4 regions of the Gracilibacillus sp. JCM 18860 genome follow, and region 1 is predicted to be linked to each of the others. Evidence: riboswitches for the same ligand, from Rfam matches in the RefSeq annotation. Region 1 holds a riboswitch; each other region holds the start of a gene.
The links. A riboswitch is a leader RNA that binds a small molecule or an ion and turns the genes downstream of it on or off. The one in region 1 is predicted to bind S-adenosylmethionine.

Region 1 (4,231 bases):
TCTGTAACGAAGGTGAACGTTGTATTCTCTTCTATATAACTATCTGGTTTTTGATGTGTTACAACAAAGATAGGAATACCTTGAATTGGATGACTTCCACCCCATCCTTTTACAATATCGAAGGTTCTCCTCCCAACTATCATCGCGCCTGTATTAGCTACCGTATTGTCGAAAACTTTTTTATTTGTACTAGAAAGCTTGAAAAAATCGTTATAACTGCTTGATTCATTACCATCAAATAACCAATTTTGAATAAACTCTCCACCATCACCTAATGGCTGGATCTGACTATCATTTTGACCACTAATATAACCATCCAGAGACATCGAGATATCTAAAACAACTTTGCCCATTATCCTCCACCTTTCAAACAAAACTTTATCTTTAGCTTAACATATATTCCGAGGAGAAATTTCTTGTATCTTGCTAATAGTGACAGAGTTAGCTAAACAATAAAAAAGCAAGAGGTGTACTCCTGCTTTTTAAAATGCTGAAAAATCAATTCCATTCAATAAATGTGTAGCAACAATTAAGACTAATAGGTAGCCCGCAATTGTCCAGTACAAATCAAATTTCGGTTTTCTCATATGTACAAGGTAAAGATAAATATGAATTACCCCATATAGCATTAAGGCAAAAACATATGTAACGACAAACAAATCTACCATTAAAAATCCGAAAAATAAAATCACTAAACAAAAAACTAATGTAAAAGGAATATTCACAATCGCATATTTCGTTAACAATTCTTTATGATCCATTTTACGATCTCCGAAATACATTAAAAGTAAGTAAAGAGAAAAATAGCCGATTGCAAAGGTAATCATCCAAGATAAGATGCTCGTTATGATAAACATTACGCCCACATCTGCAAATAAGCTGAGCATTCCCTCAAATCCAAATTTATAGAAAAGAAAATAACAAATACCTATCAATAATGATAATGATAATAAAATTAGTGCACTCGTTTCCATACGGATTGTTCGAGTAGAGCTCACGATAGCATGTGGTCTTAAAATCGCATCCTTCAGAATACCCTTTGTCTCTTTTACACTTTCTCCAAAATCAAAATTTATGGAGGAATTGTTCTCTTTTTTCTCCTCATTTGAAACAAATCGTTCCTTTTCTGTTTCCTGTTCCTCTGCTACTTCCGTTTGTTGTAAATCTTCGGTGTTATGCTTCTCCATTCCATCACCTCTTAAAATAATATATTATATCACTCTTATAACCTACCATTAAATTGTCATTCATTCAATATTTTTCCCATCATTTAGTAGCAGAGAGAATGATTAACGAAAGAATGGCAAATTTTACAGGTGTAATTCCTAGTGAAACACTTGACTATAACTTGTTTCTAGTTGTAAACTAAAGAGCATTAACTTTCCTATATGTTCTTATCTAGAGAGGGGGAGGGACTGGCCCTATGAATCCTCGGCAACAACTCTTAAGAGTAATGTGCCAATTCCAGTAGCAAATAGCTAACAGATAAGAAGAGACATTCATCTTACTTCACCCTCTTCTTACTTTTGAAGAGGGTTTTTTATTATAGAAAAGAGGTTATTCTATGCTCAAAGTTGATTTATCTGGAAAGGTCGCCATCGTTACAGGTGGAGCAAACGGTATTGGAAAGTCTATTGTTCAGGCTCTTTTATCATCTAACGCAAAGGTTGCCGCTATTGATATTCAAGAAACCAAGCAGACAGATGATGAAAATTTATTCTATTTCCAGGCAGATGTCTCTAACAAAAATGATGTCCATAATATGATAAAACAGGTTATTCATCATTTTGGAAAAATAGATATCCTAGTGAACAATGCTGGCATTTCGACAATGGATTACTTTACGAAGATAAAAGAAGAAGATTGGGATAAAACAATGGATATAAATGCTAAAGGTGTGCAATTATGTAGCCAAGTCGTTGCGAATAAACTGAAGGATCAAGGCTTTGGAGGTAAAATTATCAATATTGCTTCACAGGCTGGAAAAAACGGCTATCGCCTAATGGGGAGCTATGTTGCCTCTAAGCATGCAGTCATTGGGCTTACTAAAGTGATGGCTCTCGAGCTTGCGCAAGACCAAATTAATGTAAATGCCGTCTGTCCTGGTATTATTGAAACGGACATGAAACGTAAAGAACGAGTGATTGGTGGTAATTTGAGGGGTTTGAATGAAGAAGCAATTAGAGAAGAGGACTTTTCACAGGTGCCACTTGGAAGAACAGGAACTCCTGAAGATGTCGCATATGTGGTGGTCTTTTTAGCCTCAAAATATTCGAATTACATGACAGGACAAGCAATTAACATAACTGGTGGCATGACCATGCATTAACCTATATAAACAGGAGGAATACAACATGACTCAACAGACTAAAGGGAAGGCCTCGGCATTATTCCCCTTACTCATATTTATATTGTTATTTATCGGCACAGGAGTGTTGACAAAGGATTTTTCTAATATGCCACTGAATGTGGCGGTCATTATTGCGGCAGCTGTTGCCATTTTCATGAATCGCAAAGTAAAACTAGCTAAAAAAATTGAAATCTTCACAAAGGGGGCTGGGCATGAAAATATTATGCTAATGTGCATCATTTTTGTGCTTGCAGGTGCCTTTTCGGAAGTAGCAAAAGGTATGGGCGCAGTTGATGCGACCGTGAACCTTGGGCTTTCCCTCCTACCTGCAAACCTTTTAATGGTAGGATTATTTTTAATTGGTTGTTTTATCTCCATTACAATGGGGACATCGATGGGAACTGTCGTCGCACTTACTCCTATTGGAATTGGTATTGCTGATCAAACGGATATTCCTATGGCATTAGCAATGGCTACTGTGATTGGTGGGGCTATGTTTGGTGATAATCTATCGATGATTTCGGATACTACGATCGCTTCCGCACGAACCCAAAACACTTCGATGAGCGATAAGTTTAAAACAAACTTTTTTATCGTTCTTCCCGGCGCATTGATTACTGCACTTATATTATGGTTCATTACTTCAGGAAGTCATATCAATCAATTGGAGGACTATTCTTATAATCTTGTGAAAGTTATACCTTATCTTGCTGTATTAATCGTAGCCATCTTAGGAGTGAATGTGGTAATTGTGTTAATCGGTGGGATTATCCTTGCTGGTGCGATTGGTATCATAGATGGTTCCTACACTGGTACAACTCTGCTCCAGGCTGCATCACAAGGCGTATTGAATATGGAGGATATTGCAATTGTAGCATTGTTTATCGGAGGAATAATCGGAATTATTCAATACAATGGAGGGATAGATTATTTACTTCATGTAGTTTCTAACAAGATCAAATCGAAAAAAGGGGCTGAATTTGGTATCGCTGGGCTTGTTAGTGTAGCAGATATTAGTACTGCCAATAACACGATTTCCATTATAATGACGGGGCCGTTAGCAAAAGATATTGCAAGCAAGTATAATGTTGACCCAAGAAAATCGGCAAGTATTCTTGATATCTTCGCCGCTTGTTGGCAAGGGATCGTACCATATGGTGGCCAAATGCTGGCAGTGGCAGGACTTGCTTCGATATCACCTATAAGTATTATGCCTTATTCCTTTTATCCAGTATTGCTTGGAATTTGTGGAATTACTGCCATTTTGTTTGGATTCCCTCGTAGAAAAGTTAAACAGTAAATTTAGCCGCATGAAGTCTTTACTCATGCGGCATTTATTTTTGCTAAGTTCTTTTCTCACTCATTTTTTGCTTAGCCCAGTCATAGTTTCCTTCCCATACATGTACACGCCCATCTTCGATCCAGAAAATCCTATCAAATAATTTATTTAGAAAGTAACGATCATGGGATATTGCAAGAATGGTGCCTTCGTATTGTTCAAGCGTTTCCTCTAATACTTCCAATGAATCTATATCTAAATGGTTCGTAGGCTCATCTAAGATCAATAAATTGGTATCCTGATACATAAGCTGGGCCAATCTCAACCTCATTTTTTCTCCACCACTTAGCTGGGAAACCTTTTTAAATACACTGTAGCCGTAGAATAGAAATTTTGCTAATATCTGTCTTGCCTCCGCTTCTGTTACTTTCACTTCGTCACGAAAGACATCGATTGCCGTTCTGTCTACCACTTTAGAAAAAGTATGCTGTGACAGGTAGCCAATCTTCACATTACTCCCGATCTTTACCTCTCCTTTGTCTGCTTTAAGATGTCCTAAGATTAACTTTAATAACGTAGTTTTTCCTGTTCCATTATTTCCG
Region 2 (4,231 bases), 2.0 Mb from region 1:
TGTTCCACCTGACTTTCTGCTTCTTGCTTTGTCAACCCGATAAAACCTGTCAAAGATATGTTGTTGGTCCTCTTTACTTAGACCTTCCCCGAAATCCTTGACGGAAATCGTAAGCTCAGTTGGCCCTTCCTTTACTTGAAGGTGGATATCGCTATCACTATACTTACACGCATTGTCCACTAAAATATAGATTGCCTGATAAATCTTCTGTTTATCCGCACTAATTTCTGTATTCACTTGATCCGTATATAAAATAATCTCTCGATCGTAAGCGACAGACAAGGAGCGAATAATGCTTCGGATAATGGATGATATATCCACAAGCTCAAAACGAATGTTTTCCTGCTCTTGATTTTTAGCTAGAAGAAGCATTTGCTCGGTTAATTGCTTCATTCGCTCTGCCTCTGAAAGAATAGCATTTGTTGCCTCCTCCCAAAGTTCTGGGCGATCCTTTCCTCGTCTTTGTAATAACTCGGTATAGCTTGTGATCACAGAGAGTGGTGTTTTTAATTCATGAGAAGCATCTGAAACAAATCGCTCTTGTTTTTCGATATTTTCGTAAATGCGATCAATCATCTTATTATAGGAGAGCTGCATTTCTCCGAGTTCATCCTTTGTGGAATGGAGATTCGTAAGCTTTTCCCATCTTCCGTTTTTCGGATTGTTTTTCATTTCATTCGTTAACTTTTTAATAGGAATCGTGATATATCGAGCGAGCACAATGCCTGCAATAATCGCAGGAATCAGCATGAAAAAGGATGCAACAAATAAAACGAATTGAAGTGTGCTTAAGGTATCATCCATCGAATACAATGCTTCACTTACTTGAAGTGTTACGACAGAGCCATCATTCCAAATAATCGGTGTGGCCACTTGCACATAACTGTTGCCATTTTTATCTTTACTTAACGTGATCTCTTCTTTGGTTGTATAGTGATAGGGCCAGTCAAAGAATTTACCGTCTGCTGTTGTTCGGTTGAGAAATTCCCCATCTTCTCTAAAAATCCGAATCAATCCATTGGCTGGAAGAAACGCCTGCAGTAGTTCCTTTGTATTCGTGTCGGCTGCAATCTTATCCTGCTTGGCAAGTGCCTCCATAATTTGAATGGCATCGCTTTTGACACGATCGATTTCATTCTCACTCATCCTATTCTGGTAAAGAAAATAGACAGATCCATTTAACAGCAAAATAAATACAATCATTAAAGCAGATAAGAAAATTTGTATTTTCGTTCGTAATGTCATAGCGCAGAATCCTTTACCGTATAGCCTACGCCTCGGACTGTATGAATCGTGTTTTTATCGAAAGGCTTATCGATTTTATTTCGTAAATATCGAATATAAACATCTACGACATTCGTGTCGCCAACATAATCAAATCCCCATACCTTGTCTAACAACTGATCACGGCTAAATACTTGGTTTTTATTTTCGACTAAAAAGCAGAGAAGGTCGAATTCTCTTCGAGTTAACTCGATAAAGGAATCCCCGCGTTTTACATCTCTCGAATTTTTATCAACTGTTAAATCATCGATACTGACGAAGGAAGTGGATCGAGGCTTTTGATTTCGTAATTGTGCACGGATTCTTGCTAAAAGTTCCTCTAATTGAAATGGTTTGGTAATATAATCATTTGCTCCAAGGTCAAGTCCTGATACCTTGTCATGCACTTCATCCTTTGCGGTTAAAAGAATAACAGGGGTAGATGGGTCTATTTTTCGGAATCGTCGAAGTACTTCCAATCCACTCATACTTGGAAGCATAATGTCTAGTAGTACTAGTGCATATTTATTTTGTTGCAATAGTTCTAATGCTATTCTTCCGTCAGGAGCAATCGTTGTTTGATAATCCTCATATTGTAATTCGAGCTCTAACACTCGCGCTAATTTTTCTTCATCTTCTACAATTAAGATCTCCGTCATGTGTTCACCACCTTATTCTTTAATATAGCATATGGAAAAATATCTGCCCATCCTTTTCCATAACCTTAGTATTTTCATCGGTTTAATCAAAAATAGAAATTTCCATAAAAAATGTTGACTTTTTCCAAAGGGTAAGTTAGCATTGATAATATCAATTAAATAACGATTCTTATCCAGAGAGGTGGAGGGACTGGCCCTTTGAAGCCTCAGCAACAGACTATTCCAAGTACTGTGCTAATTCCAGTAGCGATCGCTAGAAGATAAGAAGAGCAGTGAGTAAAAGTATAAACCTCTTCTTATTTTTAAGAAGAGGTTTTTTGCGCGTTGGAAGGATAAGATTCGGGATTCTAAAATACATATGGAGAGAGGTAGAAAAATGACAACTATTACAAAAACAGCACCATTTCGCGCCGACCATGTTGGTAGTTTATTAAGACCAGCATCCTTACATGAGGCAATCGCCAAATACCGAAAAGGAAATCTTCCCTATGACGAGTTAAAAGAGATTCAAAGATCTGAAGTGAAAAGAATCGTCGATAAGCAGATTGAAGTAGGTTTAACAGCTGTAACTGATGGGGAATTCCAGAGACTATGGTGGCATACGGATTTTATGGAATACATCAATGGGGTAGAGGGCTATGTGCCAGAGCAAGGCTATCAATTTGCTAACCAAGTAACCGATGCGTATAATGTGCGTTTAACAGGCAAGGTTTCTTGGAATGAAAACCACCCATTTATTGAGGATGCTAAATTCCTAATCAAACAAATCGACGGAAGAGCCGTACCGAAGTTCACCATTCCAAGTCCTAACCAGTTCTTCAATACTGGAATTATTGGAGAAGAGTACTATGCAAGCTGGGACGAGTTTGCAGAAGATATTATTAAGGTATATCAGGATGCTGTGAAAGCATTTTATGATGTAGGTATCAGATATTTACAATTTGACGATGTTTATATTGCTGGTTTATCGTCTCCGAATCTACCATTTGCTGAATCAGATCAAGATAGACAATCCCTGATTGATCTTGCATTAAAGGTAGTAAATGGTGTGCTTGAGGTGAAGCCTGAAGATATGCAAATTACGACACATCTATGTCGTGGGAATTACCGATCTGATTGGGCATTTTCGGGAAGCTATGATTTGATCGCTCCTACTTTATTTGCCAAGGAAAAGGTTGATGGATTTTTCCTTGAATATGATGATGAGCGTTCCGGAGATTTCCAAGCATTAAAGCATATTCCGAGAAATGGGGCAAAGGTTGTTATAGGGGTATTTACTTCTAAAAATGGAGAGCTTGAGGATAAAGAAGAGATTAAAAGAAGAATTCAAGAGGCATCCGAATTTGTACCACTTGACCAAATTTGCCTTAGCCCACAATGTGGCTTTGCCTCCACTCACCATGGAAATGAGCTGTCTGAAGAACAACAATGGAATAAATTAAAATATATTGTAGATATCTCCAAAGAAATCTGGGGATAAAGAAAAAACATCGCTCCAGCCAAAGGGGCGATGTTTTTTAAATACGTTAGGAAAGCTTAAAATTTATAGCAACGAAGCGAAAATTTTGAAGTCCAACGTATAAGAAAAGCTAACGCATTCGCTAAAAGACGAGCGAATGCGAGTTTTACTAATATTTAAACTAGGTAGGAAGTAAATTTATGGTTTATTACAAGGTTCCGATATTTGTACGTAATGAGTTAGTGTCCTCTACGGTTTCGCTTAATAGTTTGGCAATTTCTTGATTACTTTCTGTCAGGATCGTAATCGTTGCACTCATTTCTTCTAAGCTAGCAGATGATTGTTGAATAATCGCTGCTAGATCATTGGTGGATGATTCTACGCCATTAGATTGCTGCTGAACATCCTCGGCAAGCATGGTGAAGTTTTGTAAGGCACTGTTTAATGTTTCAATCGTTGATGTGAGATCCTCGAAATAACCAGTAACCTCGTTCGATATTTCCATTCCATTAACAAAATTAAGCATGCTTTCATCCATTTGGTTTACGGCTGAATTATTCGACTGGTTCAAGGAAGCGAGGTTCCCGGTAATTTTCTCCGTTGTTTCTCCCGTTAAATCAGCAAGCTTACGAATCTCATCCGCTACGACAGCAAAGCCTTTTCCAGCTTCTCCAGCACGTGCTGCTTCAATAGAGGCATTTAATGCTAGTAGGTTCGTTTGTTCGGTAATTTCTTTAATGTTGTCTGCAAATTGATTCGTTTCTTTAATCTTTTCGGTTAGTTCGGCAAAGGTGCGACTTAGCTGACCAATCGTTTTCTCTAATGTTTCGTTATGGTGATTTAATGTATC
Region 3 (4,231 bases), 1.5 Mb from region 1:
CCCAAGATTAGAACTGATGAATGTTGTCATATTTTATTCTCCTTTTTCTTTCATATTATTACAGCTAAAGGAATTCCCCGTTTTAGAAGTCTTACCTTATCTTTGCTGTTGATTTTGCTTTTGTTTTTTCATGGACATAATCGGTTAATTCAACGGTAATTTCGTAATTCATAAAAGGTGTGATGAGATAAATACCGTTGAAATAGGAAATAGCTGTATCAATTAATTCCTTTGCGATTTCTATTCCTTCACGGATCGCATCTGCTCGATTAGATCGGGCTTGCATTCTTGCCCTTACTTCATCAGACAGCTTCATCCCTGGAACTTCATGGTGTAAAAATTCAGCATTTTTATAGGAAACGAGTGGCATGATTCCGATAAAAATAGGTGCTTCTATATGCTTGGTTTCCCGAGCAAGTGCAATGATTTTTTCGTGACTAAAAATTGGTTGTGTTAAAAAATAATCTGCACCGTGCTCGATTTTTTTGTGCATTCTTTTCACAGCCTTTTCTAAGTTTGCGACATTTGGATTGAAGGCTGCAGCTACTTGAAAGGCGGTATTCTCTCTTAAGGAAGCACCAGAGAAGGATAACCCTTGATTACACTGCTTGATTAATCGTGTTAATTCAAAGGAAGTTACGTCAAATACGGATGAGGCACCAGGAAATCCACCAATTCTTGTAGGATCACCCGTTATTGCTAAAATCTCATGGAAGCCCAGTGTATGTAACCCCATTAGGTGTGCTTGCAGGCCGATTAGGTTGCGATCTCTACATGTGAGGTGGATAAGTGGTGTAACATTTAGATGGAGTTGTTTCATTTTGACAGCCATCGCTAAATTACTGATTCGCGGTGTAGCAAGTGAATTATCCGCTAAAGTAATCGCATCCACACCTGCATCTTCCAGAGCTTTCGCCCCTTTAATAAACTCATCAATTTCTAGATGCTTTGGTGCATCTAATTCAACAATAACGGTATGCTGTTTCTTAGCTTTATCCACCAATGTCGGATTCGACTGGACAGTTTGGGAAGAAGGGAGTGTGATCAGTCCTTCTTTCACCTGGACGGTTTTGTCTAAAATAGGTGTTAGTCCCTCAATACCATCCTTTAAGGCCCTAATATGCTCTGGGGTCGTTCCACAGCACCCTCCGATAAGACGTACTCCTTGATCTCGGAATTCCTTTGCACATCGTTTGAAATAATCTGTTTGCTTGCTGTAAACAAGCTTGCCGTTTTCATATGCTGGTAGACTAGCATTTGGAAATGCTGATAAGTGTGCTCGCTCAGGTAATGGTACGGCTTCTAGTGACTCAATCATATGGTGTGGACCTAAACGACAATTAACCCCAACGACATCTGCACCAAGTACTTCTAGCTGTGTTAATACATCAGCTAAGGACATACCGTTTTCTAAAATACCAGGCTCATGCATCGATACATTTGTAATAATAGGGAGGTCTGTTTCTTTTCTTGCAATTTCTAGAACAGCGGTTAATTCGTCGATGTCATAATAAGTTTCTAATAGGATGCCATCTACACCTTCTAATAGAAGGCTAAATAATTGTTCCTTGAAGCTCCTTATGATGTCTTTTTTGGATGTGACTAGCTTTTGAATTCCTCGAATTCCACCAATCGTCCCAAGTACAAATGTTTCATTTTTTGCTGCTTGTTTAGCTAATTGGACAGCACGTGTATTTATTTGGTGTACTTCCTCCTCCAAGCCAAATCTTGCTAGCTTAATATAATTGGCTCCATACGTATTGGTTTGGATGATATCTGCCCCAGCGTCAATATAGGATTGATGAACTTGGAGGACCTCTTCTGGTTTTGATAGATTATATGCTTCAAAGCATTGATCAACCCCATGTGCGTAAAGTAAAGTACCTATCGCACCATCTGCTATGAGGATATTTTCTTTGAGAGCTTGTAGGAGTGATGATGTCATTCTTTCACCTCTTTTCTTTTCATAATCATTTATAAAAAACAAGCAATCTCCACTATAATTGCTGTTTTTTGAACAAAAGGCCCAGAAAAACAAAAAAATCTTCATCCCTTGAAAGATGAAGACTCTATATAAATAGATCTCACGTTCCTCATCTTTCAAGCGTTGTTGCGCTTGCTGGAATTAGCACCTTGTCTAATAAAGACGGTTGCTGAGGTATCACAGGGCCAGTCCCTCCACCTCTCTTGATAAGAGTAAAGCTTTATGAAGTTTTGTTGTCATTATATTACATTATAAGTAAAATACTTTCAAGTCATTTTTAATAAAAAATTGAATTTTTTTCCTAGATTGTTATTCAACTTGTTTGATAACAAGAATGATGGTATCATTGAAAATGATTCTCATTAAAAAGGAGATTAGATGATGGCAAGTTTAAAAAATCTTATAAAAGAGCGACGCTCCATTTCAAACTATAAAGAAAATCCTGTTTCTAAGGAACTAATGAAAGATTTATTAAGTATAGCTGTCTGGGTGCCCAATCATAAAATGACTGAGCCGTGGCGTTTTGTATTTATAACAGGCGAATCAAAGAAAAAATTAGCAGAAATCAATCGAGAGGTAGCGAAAGAAAAAGCAAAGAATGCCTCTGGTGAGGAGCTAGAGCAGATAGGCGAAAATGGCTACCAAAAGATCATGAACGTTCCATTTATCATTATGGTTATTAATACGCTTCATCCTCAAGAAAAACTGAGAGAAGAAGATTATGCTTCGGCTAGCTGTCTTATTCAAAATTTCAGTTTGTTAGCTTGGGAGGAAGGATTAAGTGTTTTTTGGAAAACTGGTAAATTGTCGTTTTGTGAGGAGACAGCTGCACTTATCGACTTGAAGGATGATGAACGAGTAGTTGGCTTACTTCAAGTCGGCTATCCAGCGAAACAAGTTAACCCTATTCCTAGAATAAATGTGAATGATAGAATAACAGAATTAGACTAATAATCTTTGATGAAAAAGCTAAACTAAACGACTTGGCGTAAAGCCAAGTTTTTTTATTTCTGTTATAATTCATCACTTTCTAAGCAAAAAAAGTGCCGATGAAGCGATATCATCGGCAACCAAGAAAAAGGGGCTATCATTTTGTGAGAAAGCAATCCTTGCAGCATTGCTCAATTTGGAACATCTTTAATATATCAAATGAATGAAAAGCTAGTGTTAAATGTAAGTTAAGAAAGTGTAAACTTTTTCCTTTCGTCCCAATTTATTCGGTATAATAGGGATCAACAATTGCTGAAGAAGGAGAAAGAAAATGACATCCATATCTATTTGTGTAACGAGTGATATCCATGGTTATATTTATCCTACTAATTACCGAGAAGAAGTAGAGAAAAATATGGGACTAGCTAAGATAGCTTCCCTAATCGATAGAATAAGGTCAGAAAAAGAAGTAATTCTCGTCGATAATGGAGATTTCATTCAAGGGAGCCCATTTACTTATTATTTTGCTGCATATAAAGAAGCGAAAAGAAGTCCTTTAATAAAAATAGGAAATAGTTTACATTATGACATGGCGATTTTCGGAAATCATGAATTTAATTACGGGATAGAGTATCTCAAAAATGTAGTAAATAAAACAAATTACCCATGGTTAGCTGCTAATATATTAGACAAACACACAGGAGAACCTTTTTTTGGTACCCCATATGTAACAAAAGAAATTAATGGTATAAAAATAACCTTCTTAGGCATTACCACTCATTTTATACCACATTGGGAGGATCCAACACATATTCGTGATTTAGTCTTTGAAGATGCTTGTGAGGCTGCGCATAAATGGGTGAAAAAGGTTAGAGAAGAAGAAAGGCCAGATCTACTCGTTGTAAGCTACCATGGAGGGGTAGAAAGAGACCCGGAAACAGGGGAAGCGACAGAAGCCTTAACCGGTGAAAATCAAGCGTATCAAATGTGTGAAGAAATAACAGGTATCGATTTATTAATAACCGGCCATCAGCATCGATTTTTAACAACAACAATTAATGGGGTTCCAATCATTCAAACAGGCAGTAATGGGAAGGCTTTAGGAGAAATTGAGCTTGCCTTTAATAATAAAAAAGAGGTTACAAGTATTAAACCAAAGCTTCATTATGTGAAAGACGATATTCGATCAAATCAACCGACTATTGCGCTAATCGAGGAAGAAGAGAAGCTCGTACAGGAATGGCTGGATCAGCCAATAACGGAAGTGAAAGGTGATATGGAAATAAAAGACCCGTTTCAAGCAAGGATAGAGGAGCA
Region 4 (4,231 bases), 1.9 Mb from region 1:
AATTTGATAAATCGTAACGAGCTCTGGACAACCACATTCATATTGATCAATCGAGCTTTGACCTGAAGCAAACATTAGCTGACCAAATCGGTGAATGTCCCCAGCTGACCAAGCCTTGATCCCTTCTATTACTCGTTCCTGTTCTGTATAGTAATGGTCCAATCTTTTTTGAAATCTACCAGGAACTTGATCTCGATATGTGTGATAAATTTGATCTGGAATATCACGAAGTTTAACCTCCGCAAGATTCGTTTGATTAAGCGTACCTAATTCCTGTAAAAGCCAACCACCAACTCGACATTCATCCACTCGATTATTGTAGTCTGTACTAATTAAAGACTTACTAACACCTGAATAGACAACGATCACCTCAAATTCAGGCATATCGTTAGGTCTATCCATTAACTGATGATTTCCCATTTTACAATCAACAGTCAAGAGATGCCCTTTCCTACTTAATAAATTCGCTGATTGATCAAGAATCCCATTTTTTAGCCCGATATAGCTCGTTTCTACATCATGACTATAGTAAACGAGGTCCTCCTTTTTTACCTTCAATTGATTCACATGACATAGTGCCAATAAATAGGCGGTAGTTACAGCAGCGGAGGAACTTAATCCTCCAATTGGTAGCCTGCCACTAATTACGGCACGAAAACCTGTCGTTAATTTCTGATCCTTGCTTAAGGCAAGCACTGCACCTCGTGCATAATTTCCCCAAGAGCCTGGTAGCATTTCCGGGACACGATCAATATGGAAATACTCTTCATCAGGAAAATCAGCACTTTGAATCCGAACATAACCATCATCACTTGCAGAAAAAACCATCTCTACATTTTCATCTAAAGCGAGTCCTGTCACGATACCGCCTTGATGATCCACATGTGCACCTAATGGACATATCCTTAATGGGGAAAGAACAGCGCTTAATGTGTCATCTCCATATACATCCTTATATAACTGTATTAACTCATGCATTTTTATCCCTCTTTACTTTCCTTTGAGATGTGGAGAATCTGGCATTAGTTGCATGAATTCAATCCTATTCCCATCAGGATCTGTTGCCCAGCACTGGTAATTGTGATCGACACCTTTTGTAGGCTCCACATCTAATGGCCAGCCTTTCTTGTTCAAGTGATCCGCTATCTGGTGAATATCCTCCACCTCTAAGCATAGATGATGATAACCAGCAGCATTTTCTGGCTGAAGATTGCCATCCTTCCCATGGTAGAAAAGCTCGATAAATTGCCGTTCACTAATTTTAAGATAGACAATCCAAGGTTCATCCTGTTCATTATGGAGTTCAAACGCTTTTTCCAGTCCTAGTACATCACAATAAAAGCTTAACGATCTTTCCATATCCCGCACAAAATAAGCTGTATGACCAATTCCCTTTATCACCATAGATTCCTCCTCTATTTTTAGCTAAATCGTATCATAACTGTCTTCATGACGCCATTGCTTTTTGCTTTAATGGGGACGACTAACAAATCTTAATCGTACTAGCAAGCCTAAATAGATGGCCATCGATGAGAAAATAGAAAATGCTGCAGTTAAATAAATATAATCATAATCAAATAAGAAAGCGATTTGTCCGAATACAATGGCGCCAATACCTACACCAAGATCAAAAAACGAGAAAAAAGTAGCATTTGCCATCCCTTTTCGATTGGTGCTTGCTTTATCAATCGCCCACGCTTGTAATGCTGGTTGAACGGTACCAAAGCCTAATCCATAAAGTGCTGCAGCTAAAAACAGGATGAAGGAATTGGGTAACCAAAATAACAATAGCATGGCGATAAGAATCAAGGAGGTTCCCGGTAGGAAAACGACGATATGTCCATAACGATCATATAATCTACCAGCGAAGGCTCTAGTAATCATTAAGAAAAGTGCATAAATAAGAAAGTAGACCTCAATGCCAGCAATGCCCTCCTGCTCTGTATATAAAGGTAGATAAGAAGCAATCCCTCCAAATGCGGTTGTAATAAAAAATAATAGAATCGATGGCTGTAGGGCTGTCTTTTCAAAAAGATCAAATCTAGCTTTTTTTATCTTCTCACGGGATTCTACTTTTTTATATGTAATCTGAGTAGAGAGAATAAAGGCAATGATTCCAAGACTTGACGCGATTAAAAACAACACCGTAAAGGAGGTGACTCCATATAGGGACAGACCAAGAGCTGGACCGATAGCCAGTGCAATGTTACCAGATAAACCGAAATAGCCCATCCCTTCTCCTCTTCGCTTCTGTGGAATGAGATCTGTTGCAATAGTGCCAGTAGCTGTTGTCGAATAGCCCCAACCGATTCCTTGAACACAACGAATAAAAAATAACAGGATAACACTAGAAATAAAAGCAAAGGAACCAACAGATAGAACAAATATCCCTAAGCCTAGCATGTACACAAATTTTCTCCCTACTGATTCTAGGGAATGCCCTGCATTCGGACGAAATAACAATGCTGAAAAGGTAAACACACCAGTAATAATTCCAATCATTTGATCATTTCCACCAAGGTGCTGCACAAATAAAGGAATGGTTGGTAGTGTCATCTGAAAGCCTAAAAATATAAAAAAATTTGCCATACAAATGAGGGCAAAATCCTTCGTCCATATTTTTTCTTTTTTTACTTCCTTTTCTAGAAGTTGCATTTATCTTACTCCTTTTTTTCGATACTCGAAATATATTTCTATTGTACAACAGATAGGTGGAAGTTAAAAACGAAAGGGCTTGCAAAAAAATCCCTGATAATTCCCTTAATTAACCATTGACATACCTAGCATCAAATGCTAAAGTTAAGCATATTAAAAATCTAATATTAAAGTAATTCACTCGGAATTATATACAAAATAACGTCTTATCAAGAGAGGTGGAGGGACTGGCCCTTAGAAGCCTCGGCAACCATTAAGTGGTATTTACTTAATACAGGTGCCAATTCCATCTAAGCTATGCTTAGAAAGATAAGAGAGCGGATCATGATGACCAAAGTCTCTCTATCTTTTATAGAGGGACTTTTTTTATTTCACTTAAAAGGAGTTAAAGACAATGGGGACTATTCTTCTCGACGGAAACCGAACACCTTTTGGAAAATGGAAGGGTGGATTGGCAAACTATTCAGCAACAGAATTAGGAGCTTCTGCCTTACATGCCTTAATTCAAAAAAATACAGAAGCACACCATCCAGATGGCGTCATTCTAGCACAAGTAATCCAAGCAGGAGCGGGGCAGAATCCCGCAAGGCAGGTGGCTTATCAAGCTGGCATCGATATTTCGACTCCAGCTATTACCTTAAATAATGTCTGTTTGGGGGGGCTTGCTTCGATTGCAGATGCTTCCAGAAGAATTCTGTTAAATGAAGGAGATTATTATGTGGTAGGTGGATTTGATTCGATGACAAATGCTCCTCATACCATTCCCGTTAGACTCGGTACAGGAATTGGGAACACGGAGTTAACAGACAGCCTATTACATGACGGTTTATGGTGTGCGCTAAGTGATCAGTCGATGGGTGTATTAACAGAGAAGCACAATCAAATCTATCAAATTAACCGCCAAGAGCAAGATGAATATGCTTTTCTATCTCAACAAAGAGCAGCTAGAGCTCAAACAGACAAATTGTTTCAAGCAGAAATTGCACCGATTGAGAATGTCTTAGCGAAAGATGAAGGCATCCGTGAGAATACTAGTCTTGAAAAGTTAGCGAGCCTCTCCCCTGCTTTTACGAAGAATGGAACGATTACAGCAGGCAATGCCTCCCAAATGACAGATGGGGCAAGCTTTGGAATCATCACCTCGGAGCAAAAGGCAAAAGAACTAGGGCAACAGCCACTTGCTAAAGTCATGGATTGGACAGAAATAGCAGGGCCTGACACGAGCTTACAAACAAAGCCAGCAAAAGCAATTGAGCAATTGCTCCAAAAAAACGACCTAACAATAGATGATATTGATTTGTTCGAAATCAATGAAGCATTTGCTAGTGTCGTGATTGCAAGCTGTCGTGAACTAAACATCGATTACAGTAAAGTGAATGTCAACGGTGGTGCTATCGCTATTGGACATCCACTAGGTGGCACTGGTCTTCGTCTCGTATTAACCCTTGCCCATGAATTAAAAAGACGTGGAGGTGGGCTTGGTATTGCTTCCCTTTGTGGTGGTGGCGGCCAAGGTGGCGCTATTTTAATAGAAGTATCCAATTAGAAAGGAGATTTTTTCATGAGTACCCGTTTG

Region 2: another riboswitch for S-adenosylmethionine. It lies ahead of ACZ5R4_RS17925 (5-methyltetrahydropteroyltriglutamate--homocysteine S-methyltransferase); the one in region 1 lies ahead of ACZ5R4_RS08360 (SDR family NAD(P)-dependent oxidoreductase).
Region 3: another riboswitch for S-adenosylmethionine. It lies ahead of ACZ5R4_RS15695 (bifunctional homocysteine S-methyltransferase/methylenetetrahydrofolate reductase); the one in region 1 lies ahead of ACZ5R4_RS08360 (SDR family NAD(P)-dependent oxidoreductase).
Region 4: another riboswitch for S-adenosylmethionine. It lies ahead of ACZ5R4_RS17660 (acetyl-CoA C-acyltransferase); the one in region 1 lies ahead of ACZ5R4_RS08360 (SDR family NAD(P)-dependent oxidoreductase).

What each region holds. Positions count from the first base shown of each region.
Region 1 is NZ_AP043868.1:1,616,487-1,620,717, forward strand. Features, by position in the region: gene ACZ5R4_RS08350 (dihydrofolate reductase family protein) at 1-353, opposite strand, end outside; gene ACZ5R4_RS08355 (hypothetical protein) at 483-1,187, opposite strand; SAM riboswitch class I at 1,392-1,492, shown strand; gene ACZ5R4_RS08360 (SDR family NAD(P)-dependent oxidoreductase) at 1,565-2,329, shown strand; gene ACZ5R4_RS08365 (Na+/H+ antiporter NhaC family protein) at 2,325-3,650, shown strand; gene abc-f (ribosomal protection-like ABC-F family protein) at 3,694-4,231, opposite strand, start outside.
Region 2 is NZ_AP043868.1:3,615,745-3,619,975, forward strand. Features, by position in the region: gene ACZ5R4_RS17915 (HAMP domain-containing sensor histidine kinase) at 1-1,245, opposite strand, end outside; gene ACZ5R4_RS17920 (response regulator transcription factor) at 1,242-1,922, opposite strand; SAM riboswitch class I at 2,089-2,189, shown strand; gene ACZ5R4_RS17925 (5-methyltetrahydropteroyltriglutamate--homocysteine S-methyltransferase) at 2,299-3,402, shown strand; gene ACZ5R4_RS17930 (methyl-accepting chemotaxis protein) at 3,590-4,231, opposite strand, start outside.
Region 3 is NZ_AP043868.1:3,096,543-3,100,773, forward strand. Features, by position in the region: gene metE (5-methyltetrahydropteroyltriglutamate--homocysteine S-methyltransferase) at 1-30, opposite strand, end outside; gene ACZ5R4_RS15695 (bifunctional homocysteine S-methyltransferase/methylenetetrahydrofolate reductase) at 92-1,945, opposite strand; SAM riboswitch class I at 2,091-2,197, opposite strand; gene ACZ5R4_RS15700 (nitroreductase family protein) at 2,366-2,935, shown strand; gene ACZ5R4_RS15705 (bifunctional metallophosphatase/5'-nucleotidase) at 3,246-4,231, shown strand, end outside.
Region 4 is NZ_AP043868.1:3,563,992-3,568,222, reverse strand. Features, by position in the region: gene ACZ5R4_RS17675 (GHMP family kinase ATP-binding protein) at 1-978, opposite strand, end outside; gene ACZ5R4_RS17670 (VOC family protein) at 991-1,401, opposite strand; gene ACZ5R4_RS17665 (MFS transporter) at 1,471-2,655, opposite strand; SAM riboswitch class I at 2,859-2,971, shown strand; gene ACZ5R4_RS17660 (acetyl-CoA C-acyltransferase) at 3,050-4,201, shown strand; gene ACZ5R4_RS17655 (acetoacetate--CoA ligase) at 4,217-4,231, shown strand, end outside.